Linked DNA regions of Stratiformator vulcanicus. The protein of the gene in region 1 interacts with the protein of each later gene in a pairwise test. Links are inferred from orthologs where the notes say so. Each region holds a gene or a part of one and is shown in the gene's direction. Other genes may lie near its edges. The genes, in order: accC and ribD.

Region 1 (6,381 bases):
CCCTCGCAGCGCGAGGCAGAGATTTTTCAGATCGTCGCCGACGCTCGCGATGCCGCGGTGCGGCGAGTTCGCTCCGCGTTTCAAAACGGCGAACGCCTTGAAGGCTGGCAGGTCGACCGAGCCGCGCGGGATGTCATCGAAGGGGCGGGCTTCGGTGAGTATTTTATCCACCGGACGGGGCACAGCATCGGCCGCGAGACCCACGGCAACGGAACGCACATGGATGACCTCGAGACACACGATACGAGGCGTGTTTTGCCCCGCACGCTCTTTTCGATCGAACCCGGCATCTATCTCGATGACTTCGGCGTCCGCAGCGAGATCAATGTCCTGATCGACGGGGACGGGGCCGTCCGCATTACCGGGGGCGGAACACAAGCGGTCATCGAACAGATTCGAGCTTAAGCCGTATTCTTCCGCGCGATCAGACCGGCGATGTAACCCGCTTTGAATCCGGCGTCGATATTCACAACCGTCACGTTGGCCGCGCAACTGTTGAGCATGCTGAGCAGTGCCGCAACGCCGCCGAGACTGGCCCCGTAGCCAACGCTGGTCGGCACCGCAATGACCGGACAGGCGACATGCCCGCCCACAACACTGGGCAGGGCGCCTTCCATCCCCGCCGCAACGACTACGGCATCGGCTCCCGCGATTTCCCCAAGCCGCTCCGGCAATCGATGAGGCCCGGCAACGCCCACATCGACCACGGTTGTGACGCCGACCTCCATCCAGCGAAGGGTCTCCGCCGCCTCTTCGGCCACGGGGAGATCAGTCGTACCGGCAGTCACAACGGCGACTCGCCCACGAATCTCCGGCTGCGTATTTGATTCGGCGGGAACTCTCAAAGTCCGCGCGACGCGGTTTTCGACGACGCTCGGATATCGCGACCGCACAGCCTCCGCTTGCTCGGTCGAGGCTCGGGTGCCAAACGCAGAGTGGCCCGATTCCGAAAGCGTCCCAAATATCTCGACCACGCTCGCGGCCGATTTGCCTTCGCAAAACACGACTTCCGGAAAACCGCAGCGACGGGGCCGGTCGAGATCGATCGACGCATCCGACGTCCGCGACGTTTTTAGCTCCATGAAATGCGTGAACCGAGCCGACAGATCCTCCGCAGTGATTTCCCCGGCGATTAACCGCTGCAATTCTCGTTCGATCTCGTTCGGCTGCATGAGCGGACGACTTCTTTCGAAACAGAGACGCCGGCGCTTCTGAACCGGTCGTCTCGTCGTATGGGAACTCTGATTAAACCCCGATATGCTAACGGGAGAACTGCTCCGAACGAATGAAGCGGCAACGGTATGTCCGAGAAGCTCTCTCACCCGATCCCCGGCGGTGACCACAATAATGAGTTCGAGCTCCGTCGCCGGAAGCTCGTCGAAACACTCGCCGCCACCGACGCGGACTGCCTCCTCGTCACTAACACGTCGAACGTCACGTATCTGACCGGATTCACCGGAGACTCAAGTTATCTGCTTGTCGGGCCGGACCAGACGATCCTGATCAGCGACGCGAGATTTGAGACACAGATCGCTGAACAGTGCGCTGACTTGGAAGCCTTCATCCGGTCGACGGGGCAGAAGATGGTCCAAGCGACGGTCGACATCCTACAGTCACAACCGGGTCATCGCATCGGGTTTGAATCGGGATCGGTCAACTTCGCCCTGTGGGAATCATTACGCGATGGTCTGGAGTCGCGTGAACTCACCCCGTTGAGCGGCAAGGTCGAAGCACTTCGGCAGGTCAAAGATGCCGGTGAAGTCGAGCAGATTCGCGACGCTGTCCGCCTTGCTGAAGCGGCATTCACGGAATTGCTCACGCGCGTCGGCCCTGAGACGACCGAATTGGAAGCATTTGCAGAGTTAGAATACATCGCCCGAAGACGAGGCGCCAAAGGCATGTCGTTCGAGCCGATTATCGGCGTCGGGGATCGGTCAGCCCTGCCCCATTACCAGCCGGGACGACGCAAGCTCGGCGACGACCCGTTGATCCTGTTCGATTGGGGCGTGGTCGGTCCGCACGGCTATGTCAGTGACTTGACCCGCGTCGCTCGCACCGATACGATCCCGCCCAAACTTCAACGGGCGCAGGAACTTGTGTCGGAGGCCGTCGAGGCGGCCATCACGGCGATCCGGCCCGGGACCGAACTGAAGAAAATTGACGGAATCGCCCGTAACGTGATCGAGGAAGGCGGTTTTGGAGACAAATTTGGGCACGGACTTGGACACGGAATCGGACTCGAAGTTCATGAAGGACCGCGACTGAGTCCGCTCGGTGAGGGCTGTCTTGAAATCGGGAACGTCGTCACAGTCGAGCCCGGCATTTATCTCGAAGGCCTCGGCGGGATCCGAATCGAAGAGGACGTGCTCGTGACCGAAAGTGGCGCCGAAGTGTTGTCTTCCCTACCCCGAACCTTCCACGAACTCGCGTGGTAAATACCCGCGACCTATCATCCTCAAAACAACTATCGGAAGATTATCGACGCTTCTCACTCGTCGTCAGGAAAATGACCACACGACGAGAGAGGGCTCTGCAGGCACCGGAGAACCTGACACCATGTCTGATAAGACCCCGGCCGGAGAGGCCAATTTCGATCTCGAACAGTTGCAGAAGCTGTTCGAATTAATGGAGAAGTTCGACGTCTCCGAAGTCAATCTTCGTGAGGGGGAAGTGCAGTGGCGTCTGCGGCGCGGCGCGGTCGGTGGCAACGTCCCGCCCGCCATCGCTCCGGCGGCACAGTCCCCAGCCCCGCCCGCTGCTCAGCCCGTGACGAGTGCGGCACCTTCGCCTGAAACGAAACCTGCGGCCGACGACGGCGGTGTTTACATTAAAAGCCCGACCGTCGGCACGTTTTACTCGTCGCCGAGCCCGGACGATCCTCCGTTCGTTAAAGTCGGTTCCAAAGTCGAGTCCGATACGGTCGTCTGCCTTGTCGAAGCGATGAAGGTGTTTAATCAGATTCCTGCTGAAATCCGCGGTACGATTGCCGAAGTGCTTGTCGAAAACGGCGACGCTATCGATTTCGGGCAGCCTCTGTTCCGAATTGAATCCGCCTGAGACGCGAGCGAATCTCGTCAGATCATCGCGCCCTCGAGTCACCGAGCTGCCCGACTTTCTATGTTCCAGCGTATCTTAATTGCGAATCGAGGCGAGATCGCTCTGCGAGTGATCCGTGCCTGCCGTGAACTCGGTATTGAATCGGTGGCCGTCTTCAGCGAGGCCGACCGCGGAGCTCATTATCTGAAGCTGGCCGACGAGGCGTACTGCATCGGTAATGCGCCCGCTTCGGAAAGCTATCTGCAGATCAACCGGATCATTAGCGCGGCCGAGATCGGCAACGTTCAGGCGATCCACCCCGGCTACGGATTCCTGGCTGAAAACGCCCACTTTGCTGAGGTCTGTCGCAGTTGTAATATCGAGTTTATCGGTCCGCCGCACAAAGCGATGGAGGAACTGGGCGATAAGAACAGCGCCCGCCGGATCGCCGCCGATGCAAAGGTTCCGACGGTACCCGGTAGCGAGGGCTTGATTACAGACGATTCCTCAGCGGCCGAACTCGCAAATCGAATCGGCTACCCCGTCTTAATTAAAGCAACGGCCGGCGGCGGCGGAAAAGGAATGCGGGTCGCCCGGAATGACATTTCGCTCAAAGCGGGATTGAAAGCCGCCGCTCAAGAGGCCGAGAAAGCCTTCAGCAATGCCGGCGTTTATATTGAAAAATACGTCGAGCGTCCGCGGCACGTCGAAGTACAGGTACTGGCCGATACTCATGGCAATGTGGTCCACCTGTGGGAGCGAGATTGCTCGCTCCAGCGGCGTCACCAAAAGCTGGTCGAGGAAAGCCCCGCACCGAATCTTCCGCTGTCGGTGCGACAGGAGATGTGTAAGGCGGCGGTGCGCCTTGTGAAGTCGGCCGGGTATACGAACGCGGGCACGTGTGAGTTTCTCGTCGACAAAGACCATAAGTTTTATTTCATTGAATTGAATGCCCGCATTCAGGTGGAGCACCCGGTATCCGAAGAGATTTCCGGTGTTGACCTGATTAAGGAACAGATCCGCGTCGCCGCGGGCGAACATCTCAAATTGAAGCAGCGAAATATTAAGGTCAATGGCGCCGCGGTTGAAGTGCGTATTAATGCCGAGGACCCCGACAATGATTTTCGTCCTTCACCGGGTCGGATTACGGACCTTAGAATTCCAGGGGGCGGCGGAATTCGATGGGACTCGCACGTGCATCAGGATTACGTCGTCGGCCCCTATTATGATTCGATGATCGGGAAGCTGATCGTCCATCGCGATACACGGGCAGACGCCTTCGCGACGATGCGACGTGCCCTCGCTGAGATGCACGTCGGGGGAATTAAGACTACAATTCCCCTACTCCGCCGCATTTTCGACGATGCCGCATTCAACGACGGCAACGTCGACACGACATATGTTGAACGGACGTTTTAGGGGCGACCTTAGAAGTGCGCTTTGCGACGGCGGGATCACATCGCGTGAGCGTCAACTCGTTCGAAATAGCCCTGAGGTTTCGGTTCCTCGGCGAGTCGAAAACGGGTTCTGTTCCCACTCGTGAGTCGGCTCATTAGATCATTGATTTCATTCGAAACTGAGCCGGCCTTCCCGCTTCGATCAGATAAGTCCCATCACGGGAGGCTCGTTTGCCGTATCACGTGTTGGGGCGAAGCGTATCATCGGTGATCGGTCTCCCTTGTACCGTCTTGAGTAGCGGGTAGTTGACCCCTTCCGGTCAGCCGCCTTAGCATCGTTGGCGTCGACCCACTTCTGAAACTATCTTTGCCGCTCATTTCGTGGTGCCACGTGACTTCTTCCGCTGACGACCCGCAACACTCGCCGCACCTGGACGAGACCAAGGGGGGAGACGCACCGACGGTCGGGGCCGACTCGGCATCGGAAGCGGCCTCGACGGAAACCCTCCCCGATGACGCCGATCTGACGCCCGAATATCTGGCCGAAGAAGCCCAGCGGAATGACTTCGTATTGCGCTGGCTGTTCGTTTTGCTGGCGATCATCTGTGCCTCGATGACTGTGGCGGATTCTGCCGTATTGAGGCACGCCAAGTTCGGTGAAACACTCGCATCCAACGGTCTGGTGCCGACCGGCGTCGACTCCTTTTCCGCGACGGCCGACGGGCATTCGTGGCTGCAGCGGAGTTGGCTGTTCGATCTCGTGTCCTGGGGCGCGTATAGCGCGGCCGGTCCCGCAGGATGGACGATTCTCGCCATGATCGGGGCCGGTTTTGTCGCCTGGCTTCTCGTGAGCACCCGCCGGGTCGAGGTCGACTCATGGTGGGTGGTTGTGGCCTCTGCTTTGGCATTGCCCGCAATCATTCCGCAACTCGTGGCGACTCCGGAATTGATCACGCTGTGCGGGACGGCGACGACGCTGTGGCTGTTGTGGCAATATCGGTTGTACGCGTGTGAGCGAAAGATCTGGCTGCTCGTGCTGGTGATGCTGCTTTGGGGGAATATGGACCCGCGGGCGTTTCTCGGCCTCTCGGTATTGCTCCTATACGGCGTGGGGGAGGCGATCGGCGCCGCAATCGGTCGTGCGGGATTCTTTGAATCAGGCCAAAGACGCACATATTGGATCGTCACCGCTTGCTGCGTCCTGGCCTTCTTCATCAGTCCATTTGGCTGGCAGCAGTTTCTCGCGCCCGTTGAACTCTACGGCTCGATTGACGCGGCCTTTCGAGACTATTTCGGTGCGCCGAAAACATCGGTGCGTGAATATTTCCCGGTCTGGGCAGGGCATCTCACTGACCTTCCGACGGCCGCCGGGTTATTTCTCGGAGCAGTCGCTTTGGTCACGATCGGCTTGAATGGTCGGCGGCTCGATCCGGGTGACATCTTGCTTACAGTCGGGTTTTTCCTCCTCGGTCTGATAACTCGGCGAGAGTTAGCTCCCGCGGCGCTGGTGTTTGCCGCCGTGGCTTCATGGAACGGTCAATCGTGGCGGCGGGCCGTCGTCCGGACCGAAGACACGATTCGACGTGCGGACATCGTCTTCGCACGTGGCGGGCGACTCGTGACCGCGATCGCATTGATCAGTTGCGGCCTCGTCGTGCTGTCCGGTCGCGTGCCGGCTTTTGACAGCCGAAGCCCAGGCTTCGGTCTTTCGATCGCACTTGAGACGGCTGTCGCCGGATACAAGGATGCCGTCGCCGAGGCATACGACGCCCGGATGTTTAATTTTCGGCCGGCCGAAGGCGACGTGTTAATTTGGGTTGGTGCGAAGCCGTTTATCGACACGAGACTGGGGCTTTATCAGGGAAGCGGAGATGACGACCTGCTTTCGCTCCATAACACGGTGCGGTATTCGATGCTGGCCGAGCAGTCCAGCGAAGAGACCGATGAG
Region 2 (6,394 bases), 2.0 Mb from region 1 along the record:
CCGGTCGATAACAGCCGTTTGAGTTCGGTGTCGTTGTAGATTTCGCCGTTGTAAACGAGTGCCAGCGGCGGCCGTTCGGTGACCCAAGGCTGCGTGCCACCCTCTCGGTCGCGAATGGCCAGTCGGCGATGGGCCAGGATCACATTTCGCTCGGCGAATGTCCCCGCTCCGTCGGGACCGCGATCGGCCATGGTGTCGCGCATCGCGTCGACATCGGCTCGCGATAGTCGCGGTGATCGTCCCGGCAGATCGACGATTCCCAGAATTCCGCACATGATGACCGCGACTGACAGAGTCGGAACAAAAAAGATCGAAGTGAGTTCAACGTTGAATCACCATTACCGAGAACATCGGCGGAACGACGATTCGGTCCGCAACCTGACTGGCGACCGGGCGAGAATCGACCGACCGGTGCAGTCCACAAGTCGATTTGGTAGACTGGCTCGCTTCGAAACCGCTTCCATTCAGACATGCTTCGCAGCCGAACGGCTTCGCCCTGTCGGGCACCAGACGGCCGACCGCCGCGGCTCGCTCCCGCCTAACCGGAATCAATCGCATGGCTTACGACGTTTACCAGCCTTGCCCGCTGTGTACCGACCGCAAAATGAAGTTCTGCTGCGCGGGCATTGCCGAAGAAATGGGCAAAGTCGCCAAGCTGCAGGAATCGAATCAGCCACGGGCAGCGCTGCGCATCCTCGAGAAGTTGGCCGAGTCGAACCCGGACACTATTTGGAATCAGGCGACTCGCGCGTCGATCCTGCTGAACGAAGGCGATCCTCAACAGGCGTTCGAGATCATGGAGCGGCTCATCCGAGTCGACTCGAAGAATCTGACGGTTGTCGCTCTGCACGCTGTCACCAATTTCGCCGCCGAAGGCTACGATTCGGCTCGCAACTCGATCTGGAGGGCGTTTCACCGGTGCGTCGAGTCGCACGCCGACTTGATCAGCAGCCTTGCGCTGGGCATTTCGGCCGAGTTCTTCGCGATGCGAAAGTTCCCGGCCTCCCGGCAGCATCTCGTCCTCGCGATGCGATTCGCCCCGCCCGAACACCGGCAGGACATTTTCGTCCGGCTGCTCGAGTTCGACGGCAATTCCGACGTCCCCTATCTGCTGCGCGGCTCACATAACTTGATCGAGCCGGTGCCCGATTTGTCCGGCGAGCAAGCAGATCAGGCTCACAAGGCCTATGTACTCGCCTCGTTTGGTGTGTTCGGGAAGTCGGCGGACCGCTACGAGCAGCTTTTGGGAGAAAGCGTCAATGCGGCCTTGGCTTACAACGCCGCTCTTGCTCACGCGTGGACCGGTGATGAGTCGAAGGCGGCCGAACTGCTTCACCGGGCCGCCGGTGAGGAGTCTGATTTCGAAGTCGCCGCCGAATATGAGGCGCTCGCTCAGCTATTCGAATTGAGCGATGAAGAACGACTGCTGCCGATTCGCTCGCAGAGATTTCAGTGCGAGGGAGTCTCTCGGTTGCTCACCGTGCTCGATGACGTCGACCGCGTGAGGCGACTCCCACAGCCTCCGCAGGAGGAGCGAGACGACCTGCCTGACGCGATGTTCGAAGTGCTCGATCAGCCGATCCCCGCGACCGATGATGCCGGTCAGGTCGCTTTGGAAGACACGCCCCGCGTCATTGCGCAGGTGGCGGTCTACGACCGAAGTGATAACGGAGCCGGTATCGTTATTTTAAGCGGCTTGAGCGGAACCGGATTCGACTCGGCGGCGCAATTACTCGGCGACGCCGACCTGCCGCTGAATGCCGACGGAGAGGCCGTTGACTCGGGCGAAGGCTGGCCGGCCGATCTCGCCGCCCTCTACTGGACTCCGGCGTTCCCCGAAGAGATGCCGGTTCGAAAGCAGCGGGAACTCGAACATCATCGCTACCGCAAAGTCGTTTTCGAAGATTGGAAAGACTCGCCGCTGCATGCCCTTGACGGCAAAACACCCGCGGTCGCGGCCGGCGACGAATCGATGCGAGCCCGCGTGGTCGGGGCGATCCATGTCCTCGATGCGTTCTGCGACCGGGCCCGCTACGAACTCGATCTCGACGAGTTCCGAACCGCACTCGGGCTTCCGGCATTGGAGCGGCGGGCGGCGGCTTCGGAGTCGCTCAATTCGTTCTCAACATTGCAGCTTCGCCGCGTCCCGCTTGCCGAGACCGATGAAAAACAACTGGGGCTGATTCTCAATCGGGCCTTGATTCTGCGGCACCGGCAAATGCTCTACAAGGTACTCGGCGAGGCCTTGGAGCGGCCCCCCGCCGACGTCGATATGGTCCGCATCTATCAAACGATGACCGACCTGTGCCGCGATCGTGGCGAAGTCGAACGGGCTCTGGAAATGTTGTCAGCCGGTCGTGACGTCTCGCGGGCAAAAAAAGAAGAAGGCTTCGAGGAGGTCTTTCGCTGGGACATGAGAGAACTGTCTCTCCGCATGGAAGACCCGAAGGACCCGGAGCTTCCCGGACTGATCTCACGCCTGCGTTCGTACTACGGGCCGAAGCTGCCGCAGTTTGAAGACTACCTGCAGCAATTGATCGCCGCCTATAAAATTGATGTCGGCCCTTCGATCGTCGGGAAGGACGAACCCGACGCCTCGAGCGGCGGACTTTGGACGCCCGAATCGGCGGCGGAGCCGAAGACGGGCGGCGGCAAACTTTGGGTTCCGGGAAGCTGACGACGGGCGATGCCGCCATGGCGCATACCTTCCCCAATGACGAAGCGGCCATGCGCCGCGCTCTCGAACTGGCCGGTCGCGGCCTCGGGTATGTCGAGCCGAATCCCCCGGTCGGTGCGGTGATCGTCGATAAGCACCGAAACTTGATTGCCGAAGGCTTTCATGAACGCTTCGGCGGCCCGCACGCCGAGGTCAACGCGCTCGTCGCTGCGGGCGATCGTGCCCGTGGCCAGACGATGTTTGTCACACTCGAACCCTGCTGTCACACCGGTAAGACAGGCCCCTGCAGCCGGGCGGTTATTGAAGCCGGTATCAAACGCGTCGTCGTCGCAATGCGGGATCCGGCTCCGCACGTCGACGGCGGAGGCCTCAGTGAACTCGAAGCGGCGGGTCTCGAAGTTGTGGTCGGGCTGTGCGAACGCGAAGCTCGCGAGCTCACAGCCCCTTTCGTCACACTCATCAGTGAAAAACGCCCGTGGGTTCATGCCAAGTGGGCGATGACTCTCGACGGCAAAATCGCGAGCCGGACCGGTCACTCGCAATGGATCTCCGGAGCAGAGTCGCGGCAAGTCGTGCACGAACTTCGCGGTCGGATGGACGCGGTAATCGTCGGCGCGGGAACGGCCGCGGCCGACGATCCCCAACTCACCGCCCGCCCGCCGGGTCCAAGGACTGCCACCCGGATCGTCATCGATTCCGGGGCGATGCTCTCACTCGAATCGAAACTGGTGGCGACCGCCCGCGAGGTTCCCGTGCTCGTTTTTGCCGGCGAGAAAGCGGGGGCAGAACGTGTCGCTGCGCTGCAAGCCGCCAGAGTGGAAGTGATCCAGCTTCCGGTCGACGGCGCCTCACATCTCGACCCCGCCGCAGTACTCGAGGTACTCGGCCGGCGGCAGATGACCAACGTCCTCATCGAAGGCGGCGGCGGCCTGCTCGGGTCGTTCTTCGATCGCGATCTGATCGACGAAGCCCACGTCTTCGTCGCCCCGAAGCTGGTCGGTGGAAAGGACGCGATTGACCCGGTCGGTGGCGAAGGGCTTGCGACAATACCTTCAAAGTCGCAGTTCCGTGACTTCTCTATCAAGCAGACCGGCGATGACGTTTATCTACACGGCCAACGGTCTCGGGATTGGATTGGCGGGCCGGTTACCGCTGCGGATTAATCAGCACACGCCGAGGCTGCGCTGCCTCTGCCCGAGGCACTTCTCCTAATCCCGCAATGTACTGCTTGTACTGCTTGTCGAGAGTCTGGTAGGCCACCCCGGTCAGGGCGGCGAGATTGCGGACCGCTCGCCGGCGGCCCTGGTCCCCGGCGTGAATGTCGGACAGGTACTCGATCAGGGCGTCGCGATAACTGCCGTCGTCGAAGTGCATGAAGAAGTGAGCCAGTCCTGCGGCTTGCGAATAGTTCTGCTTAATGTTCCGCGACGTCTGAAATTCGGCCATGCCCATTGAGGAGAACGCGGCCAGCGGCACGTAGTACTCATCATGGTCGAGTCGAAACCGTGCGGCGCGAAATCGGACATGGTCGGGACGGCCCAGCGAGCCCCGACCATCTTCAACGCGGAACGACTCCATATAGCAGGCAATTCCTTCGACGACCCAGAAGTGAGCCCGCGTCGCGATCGCGCGATCGAACGGCAGGGCCTCGTACATCAATTGATGCGTGGCTTCGTGGAATACCGTCTCCAAATTCGCCGGGTCGTCGGAGTGGTAGAAGTAGGCGACACGGTCGGCGGGATAATAGAAGCCGTTGGTAATCGCGATCTGCGGCATCTTCCGGATCAGCGCATCGACGTACTGATCTTTATCGGCGTAGAAATGAACGACGTACCGGTCATCCGAAGTCCGTGCCCGTGACGACGTGTTGAACAGCCGCTGCATCTCGTCAGGCGACTCAAAAAACGCGGCGAAGACCTGAAAGAACGCCGAGTGAAACGTCTCCAACGCCCGCGCGATTTCGACGCCCCGCTCCAAGCTGTGATTGGTCTTTACGATGTAGTGTTCGGTTTCAGCCGACCACGCGTTCTTAAAATCGCGCCGGATCTCTCGTTCGCGATCGGCCGAGATCCACGTGCCGCGGAAATACCGTTCCCCGTTCTCGTAGCGCTCCACGTGTGAGGCGGGAATCCAACCGAAGGTGGCGTGGTCGACTTCGCCGCGCCGTCGCTTAATTGACTCGTACGGCCGAACCCAGCCGTCGCCTCCGCGGACGTATCCGAGCAACTTGCGGGCAGCCACGTTGTCCGGATTGTAATGTGCTGACTGACGCAGCAGTTCGAACGCGAGACTGGCCTGACTCAATCCCACGGCTTGGCGGGAGAGCCGGTACAGATCGAGCGAGTAGTCATCGAGCGTCTGCCGCAGTTTCAGCCGCCACGCCCGCTCATCCGGTTGGAGACTGAGCGGGATTTCGGGCCGCAGTGTCTCCGGCAGCTTCCGGACGGTAATCACGCGGCGATCGGGTGGGACGGCCAGATCTCTGATTTGCCGAGCCGAGTCGAAGTCGCCGGCACTCTCGCGGCTGACCGCGATCGTTTCGAGTTTCAGGACCAGCCGGTCCTGCTCCTGCGTGTACCGTTGCCTCAACGACTCCAGTCGTCGTTCGTCGATCGAACTCGAAAATTGCGCCTCGGTCGATGCCGAGATGCCGAAGACCAACGTGAGCGCGGCCACGACCCCAACGGAGTGTCGTAATTTCATATCCGCCCTTCGCGTTTAGTTTCAAAACGGCGTCGTGGTCGATTGTAGAGGTTCGACGTGCCGACGAGAACCCGCGATTGGCGGACCCACGGGGCGTGGCCCGTGGGCTTTGGGGGGAAATGCTTTCGAATTCAATATGAAATCAGTCGCCGAAGGCAGAGTCGAAGGCGCGGCCGGAGGGTTGGAAATCGATGTTCTTGCAGTAGGCGGCTGCTTCTTTGGCCCCTTGCTCACGCTGCATTCCACTGTCTTCCCATTCGACGCTCAGCGGTCCGTCGTATCCGATATCGTTGAGGGCGCGGATGATGTCCTCGAAGTTGACGCCGCCTCGGCCGACGCTGCGGAAGTCCCATCCGCGTCGCGCATCGCCAAATGGCAGATGGCTCGTCAGGATGCCGGTCTTCCCGTTGAGCGTGACCTTCGCGTCCTTCATGTGGACGTGATAGATGCGGTCCGGGAAGGCGCGGATGAATTCGACCGGATCGATGCCCTGCCAAATCAGGTGACTGGGGTCGAAATTGAAACCGAACTCTTCGCGATGGCCGAGCGCTTCAAGGGAGCGTTCCGCCGAATAGATGTCGAACGCGATTTCGGTCGGGTGGACTTCCAGCGCGAAGCGGACGCCGCATTCCTGGAACACGTCGAGGATCGGATTCCAGCGTTCGGCGAGCAGGTCGAAACCGCCGTCGATCATGTCGCGCGGCGTCGGCGGAAAGTCGTAGAGCAAAGGCCAGATGCTCGAACCGGTGAATCCGTTGACGACCTTCACGTCGAGCTTTTGTGCGGCTCGCGCGGTGTTCTTCATTTCTTCGGAGGCGCGCTCGTTGACGCCGGCCGGGTCGCCGTCACCCCAGACGTATTCCGGCAAGATCGCCTGGTGTCGGCCGTCGATGTTGTCGAGCACCGCCTGCCCGACGAGGTGGTTCGAAATCGAGAACAGCTTCAGCCCATGCCGCTCCAGCAGTTCCCGCTTTTTCGCGCAGTACGTGTCATCCGCCAAAGCCTTGTCGACCT

What was found.
Region 2: the proteins of accC (region 1) and ribD interact in binary tests that used the Escherichia coli proteins (3 or more experiments, as listed by UniProt). The link is inferred for Stratiformator vulcanicus from one-to-one orthologs.

Annotation. Positions count from the first base shown.
Region 1 is NZ_CP036268.1:1,949,430-1,955,810, reverse strand. The notes cover bases 2,300-5,286. They hold accC (acetyl-CoA carboxylase biotin carboxylase subunit), read left to right. Parts: upstream 2,300-3,117; coding sequence 3,118-4,455; downstream 4,456-5,286. Other genes in these bases: Pan189_RS07585 (hypothetical protein), read left to right, coding at 4,825-5,286; accB (acetyl-CoA carboxylase biotin carboxyl carrier protein), read left to right, coding at 2,557-3,057; Pan189_RS07600 (M24 family metallopeptidase), read left to right, coding at 2,300-2,435. Outside these bases: Pan189_RS07610 (M24 family metallopeptidase), read left to right, coding at 1-405; nickel pincer cofactor biosynthesis protein LarB, read right to left, coding at 402-1,172; more of Pan189_RS07600, read left to right, coding at 1,302-2,299; more of Pan189_RS07585, read left to right, coding at 5,287-6,381. UniProt on the Escherichia coli protein: This protein is a component of the acetyl coenzyme A carboxylase complex; first, biotin carboxylase catalyzes the carboxylation of the carrier protein and then the transcarboxylase transfers the carboxyl group to form malonyl-CoA.
Region 2 is NZ_CP036268.1:3,962,730-3,969,123, reverse strand. Bases 1,726-4,725 are described here. They hold ribD (bifunctional diaminohydroxyphosphoribosylaminopyrimidine deaminase/5-amino-6-(5-phosphoribosylamino)uracil reductase RibD), read left to right. Parts: upstream 1,726-2,610; coding sequence 2,611-3,840; downstream 3,841-4,725. Other genes in these bases: Pan189_RS15745 (DUF1570 domain-containing protein), read right to left, coding at 3,824-4,725; Pan189_RS15755 (tetratricopeptide repeat protein), read left to right, coding at 1,726-2,677. In the rest of the region: asnB (asparagine synthase (glutamine-hydrolyzing)), read right to left, coding at 1-275; more of Pan189_RS15755, read left to right, coding at 557-1,725; more of Pan189_RS15745, read right to left, coding at 4,726-5,380; Pan189_RS15740 (sugar phosphate isomerase/epimerase family protein), read right to left, coding at 5,523-6,394. UniProt on the Escherichia coli protein: Converts 2,5-diamino-6-(ribosylamino)-4(3h)-pyrimidinone 5'-phosphate into 5-amino-6-(ribosylamino)-2,4(1h,3h)-pyrimidinedione 5'-phosphate.